Regions from separate parts of the Providencia sp. Me31A genome, predicted to be linked through region 3. Evidence: predicted binding sites of a transcription regulator. Region 3 holds the regulator's gene; each other region holds the start of a gene.
The links. Region 3 encodes Fur, which represses iron uptake genes when iron is present. Its sites were predicted from a motif close to ATAATAATGAGAACNACTATCAA; they were not measured.

Region 1: a site for Fur is predicted at 1,077-1,099, ahead of ACLPIE_RS05535 (siderophore-interacting protein). Genes of this name have one in related genera too.
Region 2: a site for Fur is predicted at 1,542-1,564, ahead of sodA (superoxide dismutase [Mn]). Genes of this name have one in related genera too.
Region 4: a site for Fur is predicted at 1,190-1,212, ahead of exbB (tonB-system energizer ExbB). Genes of this name have one in related genera too.

What each region holds. Positions count from the first base shown of each region.
Region 1 is NZ_JBKQGZ010000005.1:95,359-97,570, forward strand. It holds gene cydB (cytochrome d ubiquinol oxidase subunit II) at 1-751, shown strand, start outside; gene ACLPIE_RS05530 (DUF2474 domain-containing protein) at 708-875, shown strand; gene ACLPIE_RS05535 (siderophore-interacting protein) at 1,135-1,974, shown strand; gene zinT (metal-binding protein ZinT) at 2,170-2,212, shown strand, end outside.
Region 2 is NZ_JBKQGZ010000022.1:80,903-83,114, forward strand. It holds gene ACLPIE_RS17545 (Hsp70 family protein) at 1-589, opposite strand, end outside; gene sodA (superoxide dismutase [Mn]) at 797-1,423, opposite strand; gene acs (acetate--CoA ligase) at 1,841-2,212, shown strand, end outside.
Region 3 is NZ_JBKQGZ010000007.1:79,210-81,421, reverse strand. It holds gene ybfE (LexA regulated protein) at 1-13, shown strand, start outside; gene fldA (flavodoxin FldA) at 167-694, shown strand; gene fur (ferric iron uptake transcriptional regulator) at 952-1,401, shown strand; gene ACLPIE_RS07305 (bactofilin family protein) at 2,045-2,212, shown strand, end outside.
Region 4 is NZ_JBKQGZ010000008.1:56,173-58,384, reverse strand. It holds gene exbD (TonB system transport protein ExbD) at 1-108, opposite strand, end outside; gene exbB (tonB-system energizer ExbB) at 114-1,037, opposite strand; gene metC (cystathionine beta-lyase) at 1,487-2,212, shown strand, end outside.

The DNA of each region.
Region 1 (2,212 bases), on a different contig from region 3:
AACATTCATGTTACTGGCCTTGATTTTCCGCGGGGTCGCCTTTGAATTCCGCTTTAGAGCTGATGAATCACACCGTCGTCATTGGGACCATGCCTTTATTTGTGGCTCGATTTTTGCCACCTTCGTCCAAGGTGTCGTCGTCGGTGCCTTTATCCAAGGTTTCCATGTTGAGAATCGTGTTTACATGGGCGGTTATTTCGATTGGTTCGCCCCTTTCCCACTATTCTGTGGGTTTGGCTTAGTCGTCGCTTATGCCCTACTCGCGTGTGGTTGGTTGATCATGAAAACCGAAGGCCACCTACGTCGCACAATGTATCGAGTTCTGCGCCCACTGACTCTACTCATGTTAGCCGTAATTGCAATCATTAGCTTATGGACTCCAATGTTAAATGAGGCAGTATTTGACCGTTGGTTCTCATTACCAAACCTATTCTTCTTTTTGCCAGTTCCATTACTGGTGCTTGGCAGTACTTGGTTGATCTTAAAGAGTGCCAAACAACAACAGCATGATAGCGTACCATTTTTAGCCGCATTAATGCTGATTTTCTTAGGCTTTACGGGGCTTGGGATCAGCATTTGGCCTACATTAATTCCACCCGCAATTAGTTTCCGTGACGCAGCTGGACCTTCTGAAAGCTTAGGCTTTATGTTAGTTGGCGCGTTATTCATTATTCCTGTTATTTTGGTTTATACCTATTGGAGTTACTATGTCTTCAGAGGAAAAATTACCCCAGACCAAGGCTATCACTGATTCTCCTTGGTGGAAGAAACTGGGTTGGATGGCCATCATTTGGTTAGGCAGTGTGTTAGCGTTATTCGCTTTCTCTTATGTGTTTAAATTAATGATGACTGCCGCTGGCATGAAAGTGAAGTAGTGCCAGCCCACTGAATGCCGTATAGATTTTTATGCGGCATTTTTATTTGTGGGGTATTGCGTTCCATTACTGTAAAGATAGTTATATTTTAATGATCCTAAGGTTATAGATAGCCGTATTAACCAGTTGATTATGGTGTGATGAGGTTAAAAATTAATGCCAGCAATCACTAGCTGTGTATTGCAACTTATAAATATATTCATGATAATGATAACAATTACCAAATAATAAAATTATCATTAACAATAGGAGAACGTCCGTGGCTACTGAACAGGCAGTTGAAAAAAATATCTATCGCCCGGCTCCACCACAACTTATTCAAGTTAAATCAATTACTGACATCAGCCCATCAATTCGCAGTATTACGTTCACAGGAGAAAAGCTCAGTACTTACCCAACGGGTTGTGAGGGTGGACATCTGAAAATTTTTCTTGCCCCTGATTTAACAAGCCAACCTGCTTTGCCTATCCTCAGTAAAGAAGGACGCAGTTGGCCAGAAGACAAGCCTCGTCCATTTGTTCGCACCTACACAGTTCGAGCAATTCGGCCAGAACTTAATGAAATTGATATCGAATTTGCGATGCATGATGGTGCAACAGGCCCTGCGTATCTATTTGCTCGCGATGCAAAACCGGGAAATTGGATGGGGATCACTAATCCTGGAGGTCCAGACCCGCTATTACCCGTAAGAAAACACTATTTTATGGCGGGTGACTCAAGTTCATTACCTGCTATTGCTGCATTATTGGAAAAAATGCCCGAAGATGCTCAAGGTAAAGTTATTTTACGTTTAGATAGCCAAGATGATGTTCGGGATCTAAAAAAGCCAGCGCTCATTGATGTTATCTGGATTTGTGGTGACATTTCTAAAACAGCAGAGCTCATCAGCACCTTTAAATCTTGGGATATTCCAAGTAGCGATGCGGCATTTTGGATTGCAGGAGAAGACCAAATCATACGTGATTTACGTCGCTTTATTCGCCGTGAAAAAGGTTTTGGCCGCGACGATATTTATGCGATTCCGTACTGGCGATACGGCTATGATGAAGAAGGCTATCATAATGAACGCCACGCCGTGATGGATAATCCTGACGACTAATTTCACACCCAATATTCCACTCGCTTATTAATCTCCCCATGTCTAATAAGCGAGTTCACTTTTCCACTCAATGTATTTTACCTGTTAATCATTTTATATCACATAAATAAAACTTACCTAAACTGCTTTTCATTTACGCAAATGTTATGTTATAACATAACTTATAATTATCACTACATTAATAGGAAAATTACTGTGTACAAGCAAACCATTTTAAAAACTAGCCTTCTTATGGCAC
Region 2 (2,212 bases), on a different contig from region 3:
TGGCACAAACCTCGATAACTCCCTCAAACATATCGATGATCGAGACGTCAAACGTGCCACCACCAAGGTCGAATGTTAGGTATTTATGTTCTTTATTTTCGAGTAACCCAAAAGCGAGGGAGGCAGCTGTAGGTTCATTCAAAAGCCTTACTACCGTTAACCCAGCGAGTTGACCTGCCGTTTTAACCGCACGTCGCTGGACATCATTAAAATAAGCAGGAACGGTGATAACCGATTCCCTAATGGCATAGCCTAACCATGCTTCGACATCATCCTTAAGTTGTCGTAATAACAGAGCAGAAACTTCTTCTGCACGAAAAACCAATTTACCTAACGTAATAATGGCATCCGTTCCCATAAAGCGCTTAAAACTCGCTTTAGTGAGTTCAGGGTGACTTTGCAAACGGTCATGAGCAGCTTGCCCTACAATAATATTACCGTCATCATCCAAACCAACCACTGACGGTGTTAACACTTTTCCATACTGATTAGGAATCAAAACTGCTTTACCATCTAGCCATAAGCTGACCGCACTGTTACTCGTACCAAGGTCGATACCCATGACTAAACGTGTTGCTATATCACCCATTTTACCCATTCCTTGAATTATGAATAAGTCCACAGTATATAAAATAAACTTATTCAATCGATATTTGCCTTCCTTGTATATTAAATGATAATGAGTTTCGTTTAACACAAAAAATATAAAACTTTTGAATAAACCTCAAATTATGGATATAAAAAAGGCGTAACACCTATCGTGTTACGCCTACTCGCTATTTAATAAAATAGTTAATTATTTAGCTTTTGCTGCAAAACGTGCCGCCGCTTCGTCCCAGTTAACAACCGACCAGAACGCTTTAATGTAATCAGGACGACGGTTTTGGAATTTCAAGTAGTAAGCGTGTTCCCACACATCTAAACCGATGATTGGGTAACCAGAAACCCCAGAAATGGCTTCACCCATTAAAGGACTATCTTGGTTTGCTGTTGAAACGACAGCTAATTTACCGTCATCTTTAAGAACTAACCAAGCCCAACCCGAACCAAAACGAGTTGCGGCTGCTTTTTCAAACTGTTCTTTAAATGCATCAACGCTACCGAAATCACGCTCAATGGCAGCTTTCAGTTCGCCTTTTAATTCAGTACCTAATTTCAAACCTTTCCAGAACAGACTATGGTTTGAGTGACCACCCGCGTTATTGCGTACAAATGTGCGCTGATCTGCAGGAATTTCATCTAATTTTTGAATCAGGACATCAATATCTAAACCTGCTAATTCTGGCAGTTTTTCTAACGCTGTATTGGTGTTAGTCACATAGGTTTGGTGGTGCTTAGTGTGATGGATTTCCATAGTTTGTTTATCAAAATGTGGTTCCAACGCATCATAAGCATAAGGTAAAGCAGGTAATGTATAACTCATTTTATTGTCTCCAGTGACGTAAATACCACTATGTTTCTCATTTTCACCACAAGGCTCATAGGGTATGCACTTGCTTAACTTCGTACCTTGTGAATTACTGTCTATTATAGTTATTTTACTGTTAATGAAAATCATTATCAAACCCACACTTAAAATGTGGACTTCTTCATCAGCTATAAGATCTCATTTATTCAGTAACTAATACCAATATCACAACCTTTTATTTTTCTTTAATGCTAACATTATTAATATTCTTAGTTATATATCTTAAATTAGGATTTAGCATCAAATGATAATCCTGCAAATATCATTGCAATTAATACGTGATCTTCCACGCAAAAGAAAAACAAATTTATATCTTGTGCTTTAGTTAACTTTTTTTTGACATAGTATTAACATCTGCAAGGAGATAATAATATGACTCAAATAACTAAACATCCAGTTCCTGCTGAAATTGCAAAAAATGCCCTGATAAACGAACAACAGTATAACGATGAGTACCAACGCTCGATTCAAGACCCTGAAGGATTTTGGGGCGAAAAAGGAAAAATCGTTGATTGGATTAAGCCATACACCCGTGTTAAAAACACCTCTTTTGACCCTGGACACATCGATATCCGTTGGTTTGAAGATGGTACCTTAAACTTAAGTGCTAACTGTTTGGATCGCCATCTGACTGAAAAAGGTGAGCAAACAGCGATTATTTGGGAAGGTGATGATCCGTCATCATCAAAAAATGTAACGTATCGTGAACTGCACCAAGATGTCTGCCAATTTGCTAATGTCTTG
Region 3 (2,212 bases):
AATACGCAAATAGTGTCATCTTGATAAATCACACAAATTTGACAGACTTAGAAACATTTTTTCGCCAAAATAAGGCGTAAAATTCTATTTATTTTCGATCTAAGTGAACGTTAGAAGCCCATATTTACTTCTATATCCCTTAGAAAAACAAGAGGTTAATCACTTTATGGCAGTCATAGGTATTTTCTTCGGAAGTGACACTGGTAACACAGAAAATATTGCCAAGATGATCCAAGAAAGATTAGGCAAAGATGTAGCAGAAGTTCATGATATTGCGAAGTGCAGTAAAGAAGATATCGACGCTTTTGATATTCTACTTCTGGGTATTCCAACTTGGTACTACGGTGAAGCTCAATGTGATTGGGATGACTTTTTTCCAACTCTCGAAGAAATTGATTTTGAAGGTAAACTTGTCGCTTTATTTGGTTGTGGCGACCAAGAGGATTACGCAGAGTATTTCTGTGATGCGATGGGAACTATCCGCGATATTATCGAACCACGTGGTGCTGTAATTGTAGGTCACTGGCCAACGGAAGGTTACCATTTTGAGGTTTCGAAAGGCATGGCTGATGATAACCATTTTATTGGCTTAGCTATTGATGAAGACCGCCAACCTGAGTTGACTGAAGAACGTGTCGATGCATGGGTAAAACAAATCTCTGAAGAAATGTCTTTAGCTGAAATTATTGGCTAAGCAAATTTATCTTATAGATAATGGGTCACATGTAGCTCAAAATGCACCATTAGCATACGTGATCCAGTCTAAAATAATCGATAAAATATCCTAATAGGGTAGACTTACGAAAGATTATCAAAATAATGAGACAATACATGGTTTCTATTTTTATTTTCCATGCCTATAATTGTAAATCAGTTTAGAAGACAACTGGATTTATGTTAAAAATGTCTCATTATTGTTAAATTTTGATTCAAGATACAGGACAAACCCGCATGACAGACAACAATAAGGCATTGAAAAATGCTGGACTCAAAGTCACTCTTCCAAGATTAAAGATTTTGGAAGTACTTCAAGAGCCTGAGTGCCACCACGTCAGTGCGGAAGATCTCTATAAAAAGCTGATCGATATGGGCGAAGAGATCGGGTTAGCTACCGTATACCGCGTATTGAACCAGTTTGATGATGCAGGTATCGTAACCCGTCATAACTTCGAGGGTGGGAAATCTGTATTCGAATTAACTCAACAACATCATCATGACCACTTAATCTGCTTAGATTGTGGGAAAGTGATTGAGTTCACTGACGAATCTATTGAAACTCGCCAGAAAAGTATCGCCGCTCGTCATGGTATTAAATTATCTAATCATAGTTTATATTTATATGGTCATTGCGCAGATGGTGATTGCCGCGAAAGTGCGGACGCACACGAAGCAAAAGAGTAAAACACTGTCATCCCTTAGTCAAAAGGGATGAATACAAACTAAAAACCCCAGATAGAATTGCTATCTGGGGTTTTCTTTTTGCAATGCTTAATGTTATTTCTTTTTTATAGTGATATTCCTAGAGGTATGCTTAACTGTTTCATTTTTATTGTTAATTTATTGTCTTAATAGCAATAACATTGAAGTTCTATATAATAAGTTGCAATTCAATTTAGATCCTTTATATTATTTTACTGATAAATTTATTGCCACTCTATTCTAGAGTATTATTTGAATATCATGGTGATATATAAACAGCACCGATGATGACTTCCTCAATTTATAACATATGAATATATATAAATTTATCTCATTAACTCACCATAAGTGTATTAACCCAAATTAATCATACTTGGTAAAATGTAATAAAACGTAAATTTACAACTTTAGAGCGTGCATAATTATTTAGATTAAACTGATTTTTTTGTAATTTGTAAGAGATTAACTGATGAAAAAAATATACCTTTTTATTAACATTAGTTTTTTCTTCTGGTTTCTTACTTTAATAGGATGGTTTTTCAATTACGCAACCATCACCTTGTTTTCATTTATATTATCAATTTTGTTCTTGATCTTATACTTCAATCAAAAAAAGGTAGGTAACATGTTCACCAAAAGACAAAACAAGCCAGCTCCAGAGATAAACATACAACCAACAGCTAGTGAGCCTGAAATTATTGCGAAAACAGCTAAGATAGAAGAACAAGTTACCACCGCCACTGTCAGTGAAGAAAAGACCAATACGGTGATCTCAAGAGATGTTATTTTTGAA
Region 4 (2,212 bases), on a different contig from region 3:
AACCATAAAGATAATCAATAAAACCAACATAACATCAATAAATGGTGTTACGTTAATTTCATGCATTTCACCGCTATCGTCTTGTTCGTCACCTAAACGCATTGCCATAATAATTACCTTGCTTTGCTATTTGCCAGATCGAGGTCACGCCCGAGTAATAAAGCAGATTGAGCAGCGACATCCCCTACTTGACCACGATAGTTGTTGATCATACGAGCAAAAATGTTGTAAATCACAACAGCAGGAATCGCTGCGATAAGACCAATTGCTGTCGCTAAAAGCGCTTCTGCAATCCCTGGGGCAACAACAGCAAGGTTAGTGGTTTGTGAGTGAGCAATCCCAATAAAACTATTCATGATCCCCCAAACAGTACCGAATAAACCGACAAATGGAGAAATTGCACCAATAGTTGCTAAGTAACCATTCCCACGCCCCATATAACGGCTAATCGCTGCAACAGCTCTTTCTAGACGGAATGATGTACGTTCTTTGGTACCAGATAAGTCAGCGCTATTTGCTGACAGCGCTCTTTCACTCACCGCTTCATTTAATAACATCCGAGTAACACTGTTTGATTTGAAACTTTCAGCAATACTCACAGCCTCATCAAGGGACTTCACTTCTGCAATCGCTTTGGCTTCTTCTTTCAAACGGCGGCGTGCAAATAAGATTTCGATACCCTTAGAGAAAAATATCGCCCAAGTAATTATCGAAGCAATCACTAACCCAATCATCACTGTTTTAACAACATTATCGGCGTTTTGGTACATTCCCCAAACAGATAAATCTTGGTCAAAACCGCCCGTTGGCGCCTCAGTCGCAATGTCAATATTTTCACTGACAACCTCGGTATTTACCGCTTGTCCTTGGTCGGGCTCAGAAGGTACTGATGAAACTTCAGCATTGAGTTGTGGTGTTGCCGGTGCTGCATTTGATGGTGTATTTTGAGACGCAGCGGGTGTTATAGGTGTGGTTTCAGCGACTGCCGTGCCCATCAAGCCGAACGCCAATAGAATAGAAGCTGTTAGTTTACGCATCAGTTGGCCTTTACTCTCTTTCTAGTGTTGTAGAATAAAATTTATATCGATGATTGTGCCATTCATCGACTAACCTTTAAAAGCGAAATTTGACTCGCGTTGTTTGTCCCTTTTAAAAAAGACGCTGCTGATGATATCAAACATGGCGCGAATTGATAGTAATTATCATTAGTATTCGCGAATTTTTTATCTTTTTTTGTTCTTCGACAAAGAAGCCCACATCGACTATACGGTTAGTCCCATCTTATTCTAATTCATTAAACACACTCATTCAGCGAAGGTATGTTTCCTTTACTAATGATAATGATTTAATTATGTTCATTTGCGCCATAAAGGTCACACTTACCTTAGTTGAAGAATACTCAGGTTACATTTCTTTCAGGATCATTTAACTTCTTAACATTACATATTTTAAATTTGGTAAATTGACATTCAGTGTAAGGAAAATCATGGCAAACATTAAACCTGAAACACAATTAGTCCACATAGGCCGGAACCCTAAATTTACACAAAAAGGGGTAAACCCTGTTATCCAGCGGGCATCTTCAATTATTTTTGATTCACTCGAAGAAAAACGCCATGCCACTCGTCATCGTGCAAACGGAGTTCTTTTTTACGGACGTCGAGGAACACAAACACATTTCGCATTTCAAGAAGCGATGACTGAATTAGAAGGAGGGGCGGGCTGTGTACTTTACCCTTCTGGCGCAGCGGCAATTACCAATGCTATTTTGTCTTTTATTTCTGCTGAGGATCATATTCTAGTCACCGGCTCTGCTTACGACCCTACACAAAACTTTTGTGACCGTATTTTAGCCAAATTGAATGTCCAAACAACGTATTTTGACCCACTCATTGGCGCTAATATTGTTGATTTAATTCAGCCAAATACTCGCATTGTCTTTTTGGAATCTCCCGGTTCTGTGACCATGGAAATCCAAGATTTACCCACTATAGTTAAAGCGATCCGCGCTAAATCCCCTGAAATTATCATTATGATTGATAATACTTGGGCAGCCGGTATCCTGCTAAAACCTTTATTATTAGGCGTTGATATCTCCATCCAATCTGCCACTAAATACATTAATGGTCATTCTGACGGTATGCTAGGCCTTGCTGTCGCTAATCAACGCTGCATCGAAATATTACGTGAAAACTCATACTTACTCGGCCAA